One region of the Propionispora vibrioides genome, then DNA from elsewhere that is predicted to be linked to it. Evidence: riboswitches for the same ligand, from Rfam matches in the RefSeq annotation. Region 1 holds a riboswitch; each other region holds the start of a gene.

What was found. Region 1 has a riboswitch for lysine ahead of BMW43_RS07875 (amino acid permease). Riboswitches for the same ligand answer to the same signal wherever they lie in the genome.
Region 2: another riboswitch for lysine. It lies ahead of dapB (4-hydroxy-tetrahydrodipicolinate reductase); the one in region 1 lies ahead of BMW43_RS07875 (amino acid permease).
Region 3: another riboswitch for lysine. It lies ahead of BMW43_RS02935 (diaminopimelate decarboxylase family protein); the one in region 1 lies ahead of BMW43_RS07875 (amino acid permease).

What each region holds. Positions count from the first base shown of each region.
Region 1 is NZ_FODY01000007.1:91,313-96,245, forward strand. It holds gene BMW43_RS07865 (class I SAM-dependent methyltransferase) at 1-24, shown strand, start outside; gene BMW43_RS07870 (TMEM165/GDT1 family protein) at 307-987, opposite strand; gene BMW43_RS07875 (amino acid permease) at 1,421-2,836, opposite strand; lysine riboswitch at 2,971-3,149, opposite strand; gene BMW43_RS07880 (amino acid permease) at 3,265-4,647, opposite strand.
Region 2 is NZ_FODY01000005.1:110,517-115,449, forward strand. It holds gene dapG (aspartate kinase) at 1-478, opposite strand, end outside; gene BMW43_RS06140 (aspartate-semialdehyde dehydrogenase) at 489-1,520, opposite strand; gene dapB (4-hydroxy-tetrahydrodipicolinate reductase) at 1,736-2,530, opposite strand; lysine riboswitch at 2,659-2,836, opposite strand; gene BMW43_RS06150 (hypothetical protein) at 3,008-3,721, opposite strand; gene BMW43_RS06155 (YlmC/YmxH family sporulation protein) at 3,800-4,087, opposite strand; gene BMW43_RS06160 (hypothetical protein) at 4,102-4,413, opposite strand; gene dut (dUTP diphosphatase) at 4,775-4,933, opposite strand, start outside.
Region 3 is NZ_FODY01000002.1:222,038-226,970, reverse strand. It holds gene BMW43_RS02955 (histone deacetylase family protein) at 1-1,142, shown strand, start outside; gene rph (ribonuclease PH) at 1,157-1,897, shown strand; gene BMW43_RS02945 (XTP/dITP diphosphatase) at 1,894-2,484, shown strand; gene BMW43_RS02940 (metallophosphoesterase) at 2,481-2,960, shown strand; lysine riboswitch at 3,019-3,193, shown strand; gene BMW43_RS02935 (diaminopimelate decarboxylase family protein) at 3,304-4,548, shown strand.

The DNA.
Region 1 (4,933 bases):
GTTAGAAAAGTTAAGAAAGAATGAGGCTTCTCCAAGTTATAAAAGCGTGACAGCCGCTAAATTGCAGCAACCCAGGCAGCGACAGCCAGCGCGCTACAGGCCGGTGACCGTGAAATCAGCAGCGTGCTTTATGCGTTTGGCAAACGATCTGGCGGAATACATAATCAAAGAAACGCAAGCCTGTGCACCTGTATGGTGCACAGCTTGCGTTTTCTTATAAGGGAAACCAAAGCGTTGAATAGTGGCAACCAACACGCCTATCCTGCCTCACTATTCCCTCAAACTTTACAATCAGTTTCTTTCCCCTTAACGTCCGGACGATTCCCGCATACAGCAAGGAGGTTCCACCTTTTTCTCCATGCGTGCAGCCAAATAGGTCAGAATCACCAGGACGCCGATACAGCCTGCTATCGCGGGCCAGGAAAGAAACTGTTCCGGCAGCGACTGGTACAAACCAAACAGACCGAATAAGTAAAAAATCATAGCGGCACACCACTTAACTACCCGTTCGGGAATACGTTGTCCCATTACACAGCCAACCATGATGCCCAGCCCGTCGGCAATCATCATGCCTGTCGTAGTCCCCAGCCAAACCGGCAGCGCGTGGTTGAACTGTGCCGCCAGGGCTACTGTCGCCAGTTGGGTTTTGTCCCCCATTTCTGCCAGGAAAAAGGCGATCACCACTGTCCAAAAGGGATTGTACCGGCAGGATTTATCCTCGCCGGACAGTTCATCGCCCCGGATGGTCCACAGGCCGAATAAAATGAATGAAGCCGCCGCCGCGATTTGCACATATTGCAGCGGAATAAATTCCGTCAAATAGCTGCCCACCACTACCGCCAACAGGTGATTAACCAGGGTGGCCACAAAAATCCCCCACAACACGGTCTGCCAGCGGTATTTCGCGGCAAACGCCATAGCCAGCAATTGAGTCTTGTCCCCCATTTCCGCCAGAACAACAAAGACCAGCGAAGTCAAAAAAGCCATTACGATCTCCCCTTTTCCTGTGATCAGCAGGACTGGTCTCCGGTCCGACCGAAGCTCTCGTCCTTATTTATCCGATGACTAACCCGCTCTAAGACTCCCGCTCTACAAGCGGGAGTCTTAGAGCGGGTTAGTCCCTGGATAATTTCGGCTACAACTCAGGCGGCGTCCAAACGCCGTCTGAATTAAGTCTCCATTTATCCGATCAGAAAGACTGTCCCTTCCGATCATACAAAAAACGAGACCTTTAGTATGACACTAGGCCATACTAAAGGTCTCGCTAATTGACGGTAAGCCAACAAACAGAGCCAGACGGGAAACCGCCAGTATGTTGACTCTGTTTCCAAGAGCTACTCCCCTTTAGAAACTATCTTATGATTTTTATATTCTATACCATAAACGGCTTCACGTCAACCGTTTTGCGGCAAAAGGCCTGTTATTCCGCAGCGGGAGCTACGGCAGCCCTTTTTTTCAGGAAAATTTCATGGAACAGGTAAATGGCTGCCAGCAATGGAAAGCCGGTATACAGCACGATACGCTGGGATTCGTCGAAGTACAGACTGATAATGACGACCATGTTCAGCCCGATGGCCAGCATCGGTACCAGCGGATAGCAGGGCGTCCGGAATACCAGTTCCTTCACCGAACCGCCTGCCGCCAGAAATTTCTTGCGGAAATTCATCTGGCACCAGCCAATAATAACCCAGATCAGGCAGCCGGTCAGGCCGGTACTGGCCATTAGCCACAGATAGACGGTGTCTGCCGCATATTCACTGGTCAGCAGCGACAGGCATGCCAGAATCAGCGTAGCAATAACGCCGTAAAAAGGAACACCGTTGCGGTTCAGTTGACCAAGAAAGCGGGGTGCCAGACCTTCCTGGGCCATTGACCACAATAACCGCGAACAGGCGTAAAGGGCGGAATTGCCGGCCGATAATGCCGAAGTAAGCACCACAAAGCTCATAATATCCTGAGCGATGGGAATGCCAATGCGTCCGAACACGTGAGCAAAGGGACTTTCCAATACGCCGGCTTCCTGCCAGGGAATCGTTCCGGCCAGAATAATCATCGCCAAAATGTAGAAAATCATAATCCTGTAGGTAATGCCGCGAATGACACGGGGCACGTTTTTGCCCGGTTCCTTGCATTCGCCTGCCGCAATGCCCACCAGTTCAGCTCCCTGAAAGGAGTAGGAAACGGCAATCATCGTCAGAAACACCGCCGAAAACCCATTGGGGAAAATACCGCCGCCGGTATTGAAATTGCTGAGTCCAATAGCCCCTTCATGACCGGTAAAACCGAACATCAGGCCGGCTCCGGCAACAATGAAAGTCACAATAGCGGCAACCTTGATGCCGGCAAACCAGAACTCAGCCTCGCCGTAGGCCTTGACGGAAATAACATTCAATAAAGCCAGTCCCAGTGCAAAAATGCCGCTCCACACCCAGGTGTCGACCTGGGGAAACCAGTTATGCATGATAATTCCGGCCGCCGTAAAATCGGCAGCAATGCAGACCGCCCAGTTAATCCAGTACAGCCAACCGGTGGTAAAGCCTACGCCAGGCGAAATAAACTGGGACGCATAGCTTTGAAACGAGCCGGAAACCGGCATAGCCACCGAAAGCTCCGCCAGACAGAGCAGCACCATATACATAACAAAGCCGCCAAACAAATATCCGATGATGGCACCAGCCGGGCCGGCCTGGCTGATCGTCTGTCCCGAACCTAAAAACAAGCCGGTGCCGATCGTCCCGCCAATGGAAATCATCATCAAATGGCGCGATTTCATCTCCCGCTTTAGTTCCGGTTTGGCCGGGCAAAGCTCTTTCAAAATATCTTCCTGCTTATACATATAATACCTCCTAGTCTTAATGACCTGCAGCCTACCCGCCATAACCGATTCCTTCCGCTCACACACAAAAAAAAACGGTCGTGAGCCATCTCACAACCGTACGATTACCGCATAAACCAGCGCAGTAAAACTTTCTGTGAGATAGCGCTTCATCCAATGGTGGGAAACCCGGATGACAGTGTTGTATTTATTCAATACAACCCCAGCAGCCGCCCTGGCCAGGGCACGGCCGCTTCGGCGGGTATTCCTCCCCTGCAGTTTATCGCCAGCCAGCTCACTGCAGTTTCATAATCCCCGCACCTCTATCTGATCACCGTATTAAACTAACTTTTATTATACTTGATCACCTGTATTTTAGGAAGAGACTTTTACGTTTTTGTGCTAAAAATAAAAACAAATTCCGGACTTTGTACACTAAATTGCTATTTTTAATAGTTTCGTACAGGCTCACTTTGCCGTTTGGCCTTTACCTGATAACCGATGTACAGGCAAAGCAGCCAGGCCGGTGCGATATAGAGCGAATACCGCATATCGGGAATTAAAGCCATGATGACTAAAATGGAGGCCAGAAAAGCCAGGCTGATATAGGACGAAAAGGGATACAAGGGCAGCTTGTAGGTCAGTACCACTTTTTCGGCCTCTTTTTGCTGCCGGAATTTAAGCTGTACCAACAGGATCATAGCCCAGTTGATGATAATGGCGATAGTCGCCACAGCCATTAAATACAAAAACACCCGGTCCGGATCGATATAGCTGAGTAAAACGGCAAACAGCGTAACGCCTGACGATACCAAAATGGCAGCTACCGGAACACCGGAGGTATTCAATTTGGCGAACAGCCGCGGGGCATTTCCCTGCAGGGCCAGACCGTACAACATCCGGCCATTGCTGTATAGTGCACTGTTATAGGTGGACAGGGCAGCCGTCAGCACAACTGCGTTCAACAAATGGGCTGCAGCCGGAATACCCACATGGGTAAAGATTTGCACAAAAGGGCTGCCTTGAGTCCCCATTTCATTCCAGGGGAAAATAGCCAAAATAACGGTCAACGCTCCGACGTAGAATAATAAAATCCGCCAAACCACCTGATTGATTGCCTGAGGGATGGACTTCTTCGGGTTTTCCGCTTCACCGGCGGTAATACCGATCAGTTCCACGCCGCCAAAAGAAAACATGGCCATGACCAACGATAAAATAACGCCGTAAACACCGTTAGGCAAAAAGCCGCCATGCTGCCAGAGATTACCCAGACCAATCGGCACGCCGCCGTGGCCAAAGCCGAAAACAATAATAGCTACACCAAACACAATCATGCCGACAATAGCCAGCACCTTGATAATGGCAAACCAAAACTCAAACTCGCCGAAGGCTTTCACATGAATGAGATTGATGGCGGTAATTGCCACCAGGCAGACCAGCGCCGATACCCAGATGGGGATATCCGGCAGCCAGTAATTCACATAAGTGCCGACAACGGCAAGCTCCGCCATACTGACTACAATATAGTTGAACCAGTAATTCCAGCCACCAATAAACCCGGGCAGCTCACCCCAGTATTGGTAGGCATACTGACTGAAGGAACCCGATACCGGCTGTTCCACCGACATCTCACCCAAGGCCCGCATGATAAAGAAAATAATGATGCCGCCGATTAAGTACGATACCGTAATGGCCGGTCCCGCCAGCTTGATGACTGAGGCCGAGCCGTAAAACAAGCCTGTGCCGATGGCGCCGCCCAGCGCAATCATCTGAATATGACGGTTTTTAAGACCCCGCTGAATGTTTCCTTCCTCCGCATTAGGATGGTTCATGCTTACTTCACTCCACTTCCGTTACTTTTTTCTCCCAACTTATTTACACTCAGTAAATTATACATAACTATGTCCTCTGTGTAAAGTACACAATCACCCTATTTAACGCTGTTATCCCTGTCTACTGGCGACAGACATAGAAAAACATACCGCATACACAGCCGATCCGGCGCCTATTATCTGATTTTTTCAGCCGCCCACTGTGTTCTCCCGGAAAACACAACCGTCCGGCAATCCAGTTGCTAATCCGAACCGAAAAAACATAAAAACGGGCTGATCGCGCCGC
Region 2 (4,933 bases), on a different contig from region 1:
TGTCACTGCCGCCGCGGCCCAGCGTGGTAAACTCCCCTTCGGTGGTCATTCCCTGAAAACCGCAAACGACCGGAATTCGGCCAGCCTTAATCAGGCTTATAATGCGGGACGGCTCGATCTTTAAAATCCGGGCGCGGCCAAAATGATTGTCGGTAATAATGCCGGCCTGCCCGCCGGTCAGCATAACGGCATCCATGCCGGCTGCCTGCAGTGTGCCGGCCATAATCACCGCCGAAATCATTTCACCGCAATACATCATATGGTCAAGTTCCCGTGCGGCAATGTTTTTATTGGCGGTCCGGGCCAGGCCGATCAGGGTGTCAGTAGCGTAGTTCTCCCCCTTGCGACCCATAGCGGATACCACAACCACCGGGCTGTAGCCCTGGCTGCGCACCTTTTCCACCTTGCCTACCACCAGTTTTCTAACATCCTCATTGGCGACTGAAGTGCCGCCAAATTTCTGGACAATTATACGCATTCCCAACACCTCAAACTAAATTATGTCCAATCATGTATTCCGCAATCTGCAGCGCGTTCAAAGCCGCGCCTTTGCGGATTTGATCGCCAACAACCCAGATGTTCAATCCGTACGGTACCGATTTGTCTTCCCGGATGCGTCCTACGGCCACATCGTTCTTGCCGGAGGTAAGCAGCGGCATAGGATATACCATATCTGCCGGCGCATCCTCCACCACAACACCGGGGAAAGCGCTCAACAATTCCCGGGCCTCCTGGGCCGACAACGGCTCTGCCAGTTCCAGATTAATCGACTCGGAATGACTGCGGAACACCGGGACCCGCACAGCCGTGGGCGAAATGCCGATGGTATGGTCACCCAGAATTTTGTGTGTCTCATGAACCATTTTCATCTCTTCCTTGGTATAATCGCCGTCAACGAACACATCAATCTGCGGCAACAGATTAAAAGCGATTTGGTAATGCTTCGGCAGGCTGGCGCCGGGCAGGATGTTGGCTTCGACCGGTGCCCGTTGGATATGGGCAACCACCTGATTTTCCAGTTCATCAATCGCTTCTTTCCCGGCACCGGAAACGGCCTGATAGGTCGATACCACGACCCGTTTGATCTTCGCTTTGTCATAAATCGGCTTTAATGCCATCAGCATAATAATGGTAGAACAGTTCGGATTGGCGATAATGCCCTGATGTTCCTTGATCGCCTCAGGATTCACCTCGGGAATGACCAAGGGCACCTTCGGGTCCATGCGAAAGGCGCTGGAATTGTCGATGACGACGGCACCACGCTTTACAGCCTCGGGTGCCAGAGTCTTGCTCGCCGCACCGCCGGCAAACAAAGCAATCTGTACATTGTCAAATGATTCCGGTTTGGCTTCTTCCACAGTATAAGTTTTTCCCATAAAGTCGATTTTTTTACCTGCCGAACGGGAGGAAGCCAACAGCTTCAATTCGGCAAACGGAAAATTACGCTCTTCAATCAGTTCCAGAAATTCCTTGCCTACTGCGCCAGTAGCCCCGAGTATTGCAACATTATATTTTTTCATTCCCAATCGCTCCTTTTCCTGTAGTGCGTGTCTTTAAACTATCCGAAACGCTCCCTGACAGCGCTTTTTGTGCCATACTTCGCTAAAATTTTTGGAAATAGGGGCCGCTATTCCTGCAAAATTTTATCTCGTCTGGCGCAAAAATCACTCGCCATGGATCATTCCGTTAGTTTGAAGACACGCCCTAGCACCGTTCATACTCACCATATTATGCATTAGTCCAAAATGTTCTCCAGGCCGCAAACCAGGCCCGTGATAGTAAGTACCCGCTTGCAGGCAAGCACCACGCCGGGCATGAACGACTCACGGGAGATCGAATCATGACGGATGGTCAAAGTCTGCCCCAAGCCACCGAAAATAACCTCCTGGTGGGCGACATAGCCAGGCAGTCTGACGCTATGGATACGGATACCCTCCAGTTCACTGCCTCGGGCACCGGCCAGTTTTTCCTCTTCGTTCGGATGGCCCTGTTTTAAGAAACCCCGCTTTTCGGCAATCAACTGGGCCGTCCGCAGCGCCGTACCGGAGGGAGCATCCAGCTTCTGATCATGATGCAGCTCGATAATTTCCACATGAGGAAGATATTTTGCCGCGTCCTGCGCCATTTTCATCATCAATACAGCCCCGATGGCAAAGTTAGGCGCAATCAACGCGTTGACCTTTTTATCGCTGCATAACCGCCCTACTTCTGCCAAATCATCCGCTGATAAACCGGTTGTGCCCACAACAGGACTTACGCCACAAGTAATAGCTGTGCGAATGTTGGGCATCACTGCGGCGGGATTAGTAAAATCAACCATAACCTGCGGTTTGGTCTCGCTGATAACCGTCTGTAAATCCTTGCCTACCGTGACGCCGATCTTGCCTATACCGATCAGTTCGCCGGCATCGGCAAAGCTGGAGTTCACATCCATAGCACCGACCAGTTCCAATTCCTTGTCATTATATACAGCCTTCAACACTTCACGGCCCATTTTGCCGTATGCGCCGCACACCATTACTCTAATCACAAAAGTCCACCTCCTAAAATAATAAAAGACAGCCGGTGAATGCTTATCTCACCGGCTGTCTTATTTGTGATTAGACAGCCAAAACCATGACATCAGGAAATATAACAAAAGAATATCCCCTGCCGTCGATTTGAGATAGCGCTCCACCAAATACCACTTTGGTGACAGTCTTAAACCTATTCGATGTAAGACCAGTATACAAGGCTTGGCCGCCTTGCTATACTTCGGCAAACAACCCTTTCCTTTCAGATCATCGACACCACTCTAGCTGAAAGTACTCATCTTGTTCGCACCTCTACTCCACCCCGCGCAGGATGAGGTCTATTTATTTTACGTACATTGTATACTAAGCGTTCCATCAGTGTCAATCTTTTTGCGAAAAAAATCACCGACCGCCGCTTAACTCGCCTTTACTCCTACGGAGTAAAGGCGAGTTAACCGCTGGAACCGTTTAGTCAGTTCCAGATTTTACAATCACTATTTGGTATTGTGACTTTCCACTTCACTGGCCCCGTTTTGCCGCAATACCTGTGCGGCGGCATTTACCTTGGCAGCGTCGGCGCGGATAACGGCCAGCGTATTGCCCTGGGCCACACTTTCCTCATACCGGTGACTAGCCTCAGCCGGAATGCCCCAATCAATCAGGCCGCCGGCAATACCGCCAGCCACAACACCACTGATGGCTGCCGCAATCGGACCGGCGGCGATGACCGGACCAATCCCCGGAATAGCCATAGCCCCGGCACCCAGTAGCAGACCGCCAATACCGCCAATGGTGCCGCCCGTCAAAGCACCGTCGGTAATATCATCGTTATAATATTCGGTTTTGCCTTCTCCTTCCTGCTTTTTGCTGACCAGATTGATCTCTTCAGTGGTAAAACCCTGTTGACGCAATTGCTGAGCAGCCTGCTCGGCGCTACTGCGTGACTTAAATACCCCAACGACACTTTTCGTTCCTTTACCGGCAGCTTGCGAAGACTGGGTGCTGTTTGACGCACCGGCATTCTGACTGCTGCTTGAGGTAGCTGTTTGATTCTGTGAGGCATTTTGTGCCTGCATGCCGTTTGTTGCCTGTCCCTGCGCACCGGCGGCGTTCTGGCCGCTGCCTGAGGAAGCGCCGGCGTAACTGTTAACGACTGCACTGTTGGCAGTTTGTTGCGTAGAAGACTGGTTGCTTCCGGAATTGTTCATAAACAGACCTCCTAACATTGAAGTATGAATTGGACAAAATCCAATTCTACCATGTTAGTTTGTCCATTCCGCCGCTTACTATGTATTGCCGGCTCGACGAAACATGCGGGAATTCGATACTTCTCCCGCCTGCTGCAACTCAATGATTATGACATCGTCGCCAATTTTTTTAACACTGTCCCAGGGAATGGCGGAAACCTTCGTATCACTTAAAAAATGCAAAAAGCTCTGACTCACCGGCAGAATCATGGAGTCAATCTCTCCGGTCCTGGCATCAAACGTAAGCTCACACTCGTTAATGACTCCCAGCCGCGCTCCGTCACCGATATTGATGACTTCTTTTCCCGATAATTCACTTAACCTCATATTTTCTTTCACTCCTAATTCTTGTTAAAAAGGCGCATAACCAGGGGCTGCACGATGGCCAGGCCGATGGCCAGACAAGGCAGCGGGTCCATAGCAACGCCCAGCAACAGGATCTTTTCCGGAACATCAATCTTTAAAAACGAAAGCAACATAATGAGCGACAGATAAATGCCGCCAGCCGCCGCCAGCAGCTCCTGCACAGCCAGCGACAAAGGGGATGCCTTGGGTTCCACCTTGCCGGCCTGCTGCCGCAGCCAGCACATGCGCAGCCAGATGGATACAGGCAGCATAAGCGCCAGTGTAAAGAAAATAAGCAAGCTAATCAACCCCGCACCTCCACTGCCAGTGTCCTTACATCGTATGGCGGAGCATAAAAAAATATGTATAGAAAAAGGGCTGTCGCCAAATGATTTGTTTATTTATAACAGCCTGTATATGTGAAAAAATAACTTATCGTTCTTTTGGCATTGCCCCAAAAGAACCAAAAGGGCTAGGCCTGTCCTCCAACATACTTGAAAAATTGCCGGCTTACTAAAATCCATAAACTCGCTTCGCTCAAACAAATGGATTTCTTAACGTAAGCCGGCAATTTTTCATCCTGCGGAACGTATGTTTCCGGAAAAGGCCGAACAGGAAACCAAAACAGGCTGTTGCTTTTGAACGCAACAGCCCCTTTCACAATGAACCCTACCGGCCCGTGCTGCCGAAGCCGCCGGCACGCTGGCCGGCCGGCTCCGTATCATGATCTGCCGTTAAGTATTTATAAAAAATCCCCTGGGCAATCCGTTCGCCCCGCTCAATCCGTACCGGACTGTCACTGTCGTTGCGCACGGCAATGAAAATGTG
Region 3 (4,933 bases), on a different contig from region 1:
TGGTTCATATCGGAGTACCCGACCTTAAGTCGCTGCTGACTGATGCTCATTTAGTCGCTGCCGGCGGCGTGATGACGGCAGCCGATGCGGTCATGCGGCAGGAGGTGAAACGGTCCTTTGCGCTGGTCCGGCCGCCGGGACATCATGCCATGCGGGTGGTACATGGTATCCGGGGTTTTTGCACCATTAATACGGAAGCTGTCATGGTAGAATATGTGCGCCGGCGGTATGGCATACGACGGGTTGCTATTGTGGATACCGATGTTCATCATGGTGACGGAACGCAGGATATTTTCTATCATGACCCGGATACGCTATTCATCTCATTTCATCAGGACGGACGCACTTTATATCCGGGGACCGGCTTTGTCGAGGAAGCCGGCAGTCCGGCGGCGTTTGGCACAACAATCAACCTGCCGCTGCCGCCGGGAGCCGCCGACGAGGATATCCACTATGTGTTGGATCAGGTGGTGCTGCCAATCTTGAATGATTTTAAGCCGGACATGATTATTAACTCGGCCGGGCAAGATAATCATTACAGTGACCCACTGGCCAACATGGCTGTTACGGCGCAGGGCTATGCCCGTCTGGCCGACAAGCTTAAGGCTGATATGGCCGTATTGGAAGGCGGCTATTCCATTGAGGATGCGCTGCCGTACGTCAATGCAGGAATCATTCTGGCTATGGCGGAATTGAATTATCATAAGGTAGTTGAACCGGATCCCTTGACTAATAAGCGGCAGACCAGCGATTCGCAACGACAGGCGTACGTTCGAAAATTGACGGAACACTGGCTGAAGGTTTGGCCGCGCCGGGAGGAACTTGCCCGGCAATTATGCAAAGAGTCTGGGGAGTTTTGGCACCGCAGCCGCAGCATCTATTATGACGAAAGCGGCATTAGCGAGAGGCAGACGGAAAAAGTACGGCTTTGCCCCGACTGTTCAGGCTATTTTACTTTGGGGACAGCGGTAGAAGGCTGGCAGGAACGGGACCGGTCGGCTTTTGCCGCCGTAATAACGAAGGATGCCTGCCCGGCTTGCCGCCGTGCCGCCAAGGATGCGGTGCTGGCGGCGAAAAAGCGGGGAGAATACCGGTACTATTTGCTACAGGATAAGCAGCACTGGGAACTAGAAAAATTATGATGGCGGTGACGAATTTGAAACGGATTGACGGACGAAGTATGGATGAAATGCGTGTGGTGAAAATTACGCGCAATTATTTAAAATATGCGGAAGGTTCGGTGCTGATTGAAATCGGCAATACGAAGGTAATCTGTGCGGCGACAGTGGAGGAAAAAGTGCCTCCATTTATGAAGGGAACCGGTGAGGGCTGGATTACGGCGGAGTATTCCCTGCTGCCCCGTTCCACGCAGACCCGTAATATCCGTGAGGCGGCCAAAGGAAAGATTACCGGCCGTACCCATGAAATTCAGCGGTTAATCGGCCGGGCCATGCGCAGCGTGGTAGACTTGAAGGCATTGGGAGAACGGACGATTTGGCTGGACTGCGATGTTCTGCAGGCTGACGGCGGCACCCGGACAGCTGCCATTACCGGTGCGTTTATCGCCATGGTTGATGCGGTAAATACCATCTATAAGCAAGACAAGGCTTTTCCGGTCAGGGACTTTCTGGCGGCAATCAGCGTAGGCGTCATTGGCAGCGAAACAGCCCTGGATCTTTGCTATGAAGAGGATTCTCATGCCGCCGTGGATATGAATCTGGTAATGACCGGCAGCGGTACCTTTGTCGAGGTGCAGGGAACGGGAGAAAAAAGCGATTTCAGCCGCCAGCAGTTGAATGAAATGCTGAATTACGGTGAAAAAGGCATCCATGCATTGATTGATTACCAAAAGGACATTCTGGGGCCGCTGGCCTGGAAGGTAGGGCGTGAACCGTGAAAGAGATAGTGATTGCCAGCTATAATAAAGGGAAGGTCGCCGAGTTTAAGAAAGCCTTGGCTCATTTGCCGGTTACCGTGCTTTCCTTGGCCGACTTTGACCGTATTCCGGAGGCAGTGGAAACAGGCAGCACGTTTGCCGAGAATGCGGTGCTAAAAGCGCGGCATTATCAGGAATATACGAAAAAGGCCTGCCTGGCCGACGATTCGGGGCTGGCAGTGGCTGCTTTAAACGGAGCACCGGGGGTACTTTCCGCCCGGTATGCCGGAGAACAGGCTTCAGATACCCAAAATAACGAAAAGCTGCTGGCCGCTATGCAGCGGATAACTGACCGTCAAGCGCGGTTTTGCTGTGTACTGGCTTTTTTGGATACCGATGACACGCTTTTGACGACCGAAGGCTATTGTGAGGGAGTACTTCTTCAGGCGCCGCGGGGAACGGGCGGCTTTGGCTATGATCCCTTGTTTTTTATCCCGGCTTTAAACAAGAGCATGGCTGAAATTTCCTTGGAAGAAAAAAATAAAATCAGTCACCGCGGCATGGCTGTACGGCATATGGTGGATAAGATGGCGGGATATATGTCATGAAAAAGATCGGCGTTATCAGCGATACCCATGGCCGGGGCATTATGGTTAACCAAGCGGTAAAAGCGTTGCCGGATATGGATTTATGGCTTCATGCCGGGGATAACAGTCAGGACATCCGCTTTTTTGAAGGCTTAACAACGGTGCCGGTGGTGGCGGCGGCGGGAAATTGCGACGGTTATCATGCTACCGCCAAGTTAGATGAATTTTTAACCGTGGAGGGAAAAAGCATTTGGCTGACTCACGGTCATCGTTATGAAGTAAAATACGGCACACGGGAGCTGATTGAAAAGGCCCATAATCTTGCGGTCGATATTGTTATTTACGGGCACAGCCATATCCCCGATATTACCTGGGAAGGCGACTTGCTGGTTTTAAACCCGGGAAGCGCCGGCTTTCCGCGGGGCAACGTACCGACTTGCGCCCTGCTTGTGATTGATCAGGGCAAGGTTACGGCTCAGATCATTGATATCAGATAAGAATATATATTGACAGGATATAGGCATATCCTGTATGATAAATTACAAGTTTATATTATTTTGTGGTAGAGGTGCGGTCTATCAATAGTACCTGACGGAGTCTGGCGAACTGTGAAGCCAGGGAAAGGGATAGCCGCCGAAGCTGCAGTCTTGCCAGGGATTGCCGCTGGTCTTGTGTTTAAGAAATACCGGACTGTCGCTTGATGGATATCAAGGGGAGCGCTACTATCTTGCACGTGGGTAAAACTTCCTTTACCATTTCAGCGATTTGTGAGATTGTACGCAAGTCGCTTTTTGTGTTTTATGGCGGCTTCTTGTCCAACTATATTGAGGAGGTTTTAACATGGCGGAAAAGAAACTACCATTTTCTAAAGATGAAATTCACAGGATTATTGAGGAATATAAAACGCCTTTTCATATTTATGATGAACAGGCTATCCGGGACAATGTGCGCGCTTTATTGAACGCCTTTGCCTGGGCGCCTGAATTTAAGGAGTATTTTGCCGTAAAAGCGACTCCCAATCCTTCCATTATGGAAGTTTTGCGGGAAGAAGGCGTTGGGGCCGACTGCAGTTCGCTGGCGGAACTTTTGCTGGCGGAAAGAGCCGGGCTGCAGGGAGAAGAGATTATCCTTACCTCCAATGATACGCCGGCCATTGAATTTAAGAAAGCCCGTGAAATGGGTGCCGTGATCAATCTGGACGATATCAGTCATATCGATTATCTGGAAAGACATGCCGGCATCCCAGAGGTGCTTTGCTTCCGCTATAATCCGGGCCCGCTCCGGGAAGGCGGCAATGCTATCATCGGCAATCCGGAGGAATCCAAATACGGACTGACCAGAAAACAATTACTGTCGGCCCTGGCCATTGTGAAGGAAAAAGGGGTAAAACGCTTTGGCCTTCATACCATGGTTGCTTCCAATGAACTTGATCATAATTTCTTTATTGAAACCGCTCATATGATGTTCGATCTAGTGTTGGAAGTCAACCGGTCATTGGGTATCCGCATAGAGTTTGTCAATTTCGGCGGCGGTATCGGTATTCCGTACCGGCCGGAGCAGGAAGCAGTCGATCTTGAACGTCTGGGCCAGGGTATCAAGCAGGCGTATGAGGAAAAGATCGTGGCTAACGGACTGCATCCTTTAAAACTGGCGATGGAATGCGGCCGTATGGTTACCGGTCCTTATGGTTATCTGGTATCCACCGTTTTGCATAAAAAGGAAATCTACAAAAATTATGTCGGACTTGATGCCTGCATGGCCAACCTGATGCGTCCCGGACTTTATGGGGCCTATCATCATATTTCGGTAGTCGGCAAGGAAGACTGGCCGAAAGGGTATATTTACGACGTAACCGGCTCGCTTTGCGAAAATAATGATAAGTTTGCCATTAACCGCAAGCTGCCAATGATTGATATCGGCGATGTCGTGGTAATTCATGATGCCGGTGCCCATGGGCACGCTATGGGCTTCAATTATAATGGAAAGCTTCGCTCCGCTGAGTTGCTGCTGCGGCCGGACCGCAGTGTGAAATTGATTCGCCGCGCCGAAACAATTGAAGATTATTTTGCAACGCTAGAGTTTTAAAACAGAGAGTAGTGTTGAGAACGAGATTCTCGGCACTACTTTTTATCTTTTATTAGGGCATGCCTGAAAACCATCCGAAACGCCCCCTGACGGTAATTTTTACACCATACTTCGTTAACATTTTTTGCAATAGGGCCCACTATTCCTTCAAAATGTTGCCTTGTCTGGCGCAAAAATTACTCGCCACGGAACATTCCGTTAGCTCTCAGACACGCCCTAGGAAAGAACTGTGGGATTCCGATCGCTTTACGAATAGACAGTCCTAAAAAATCCGATAATATTGCCAAGAGTTTGCTTGTTTTTTTTGTTCAGAACAGAACAATAAATTGTTTACTGTTTTATGTAGATAATTGGCAAACCAATTTATCTATGGTATACTAAAGCG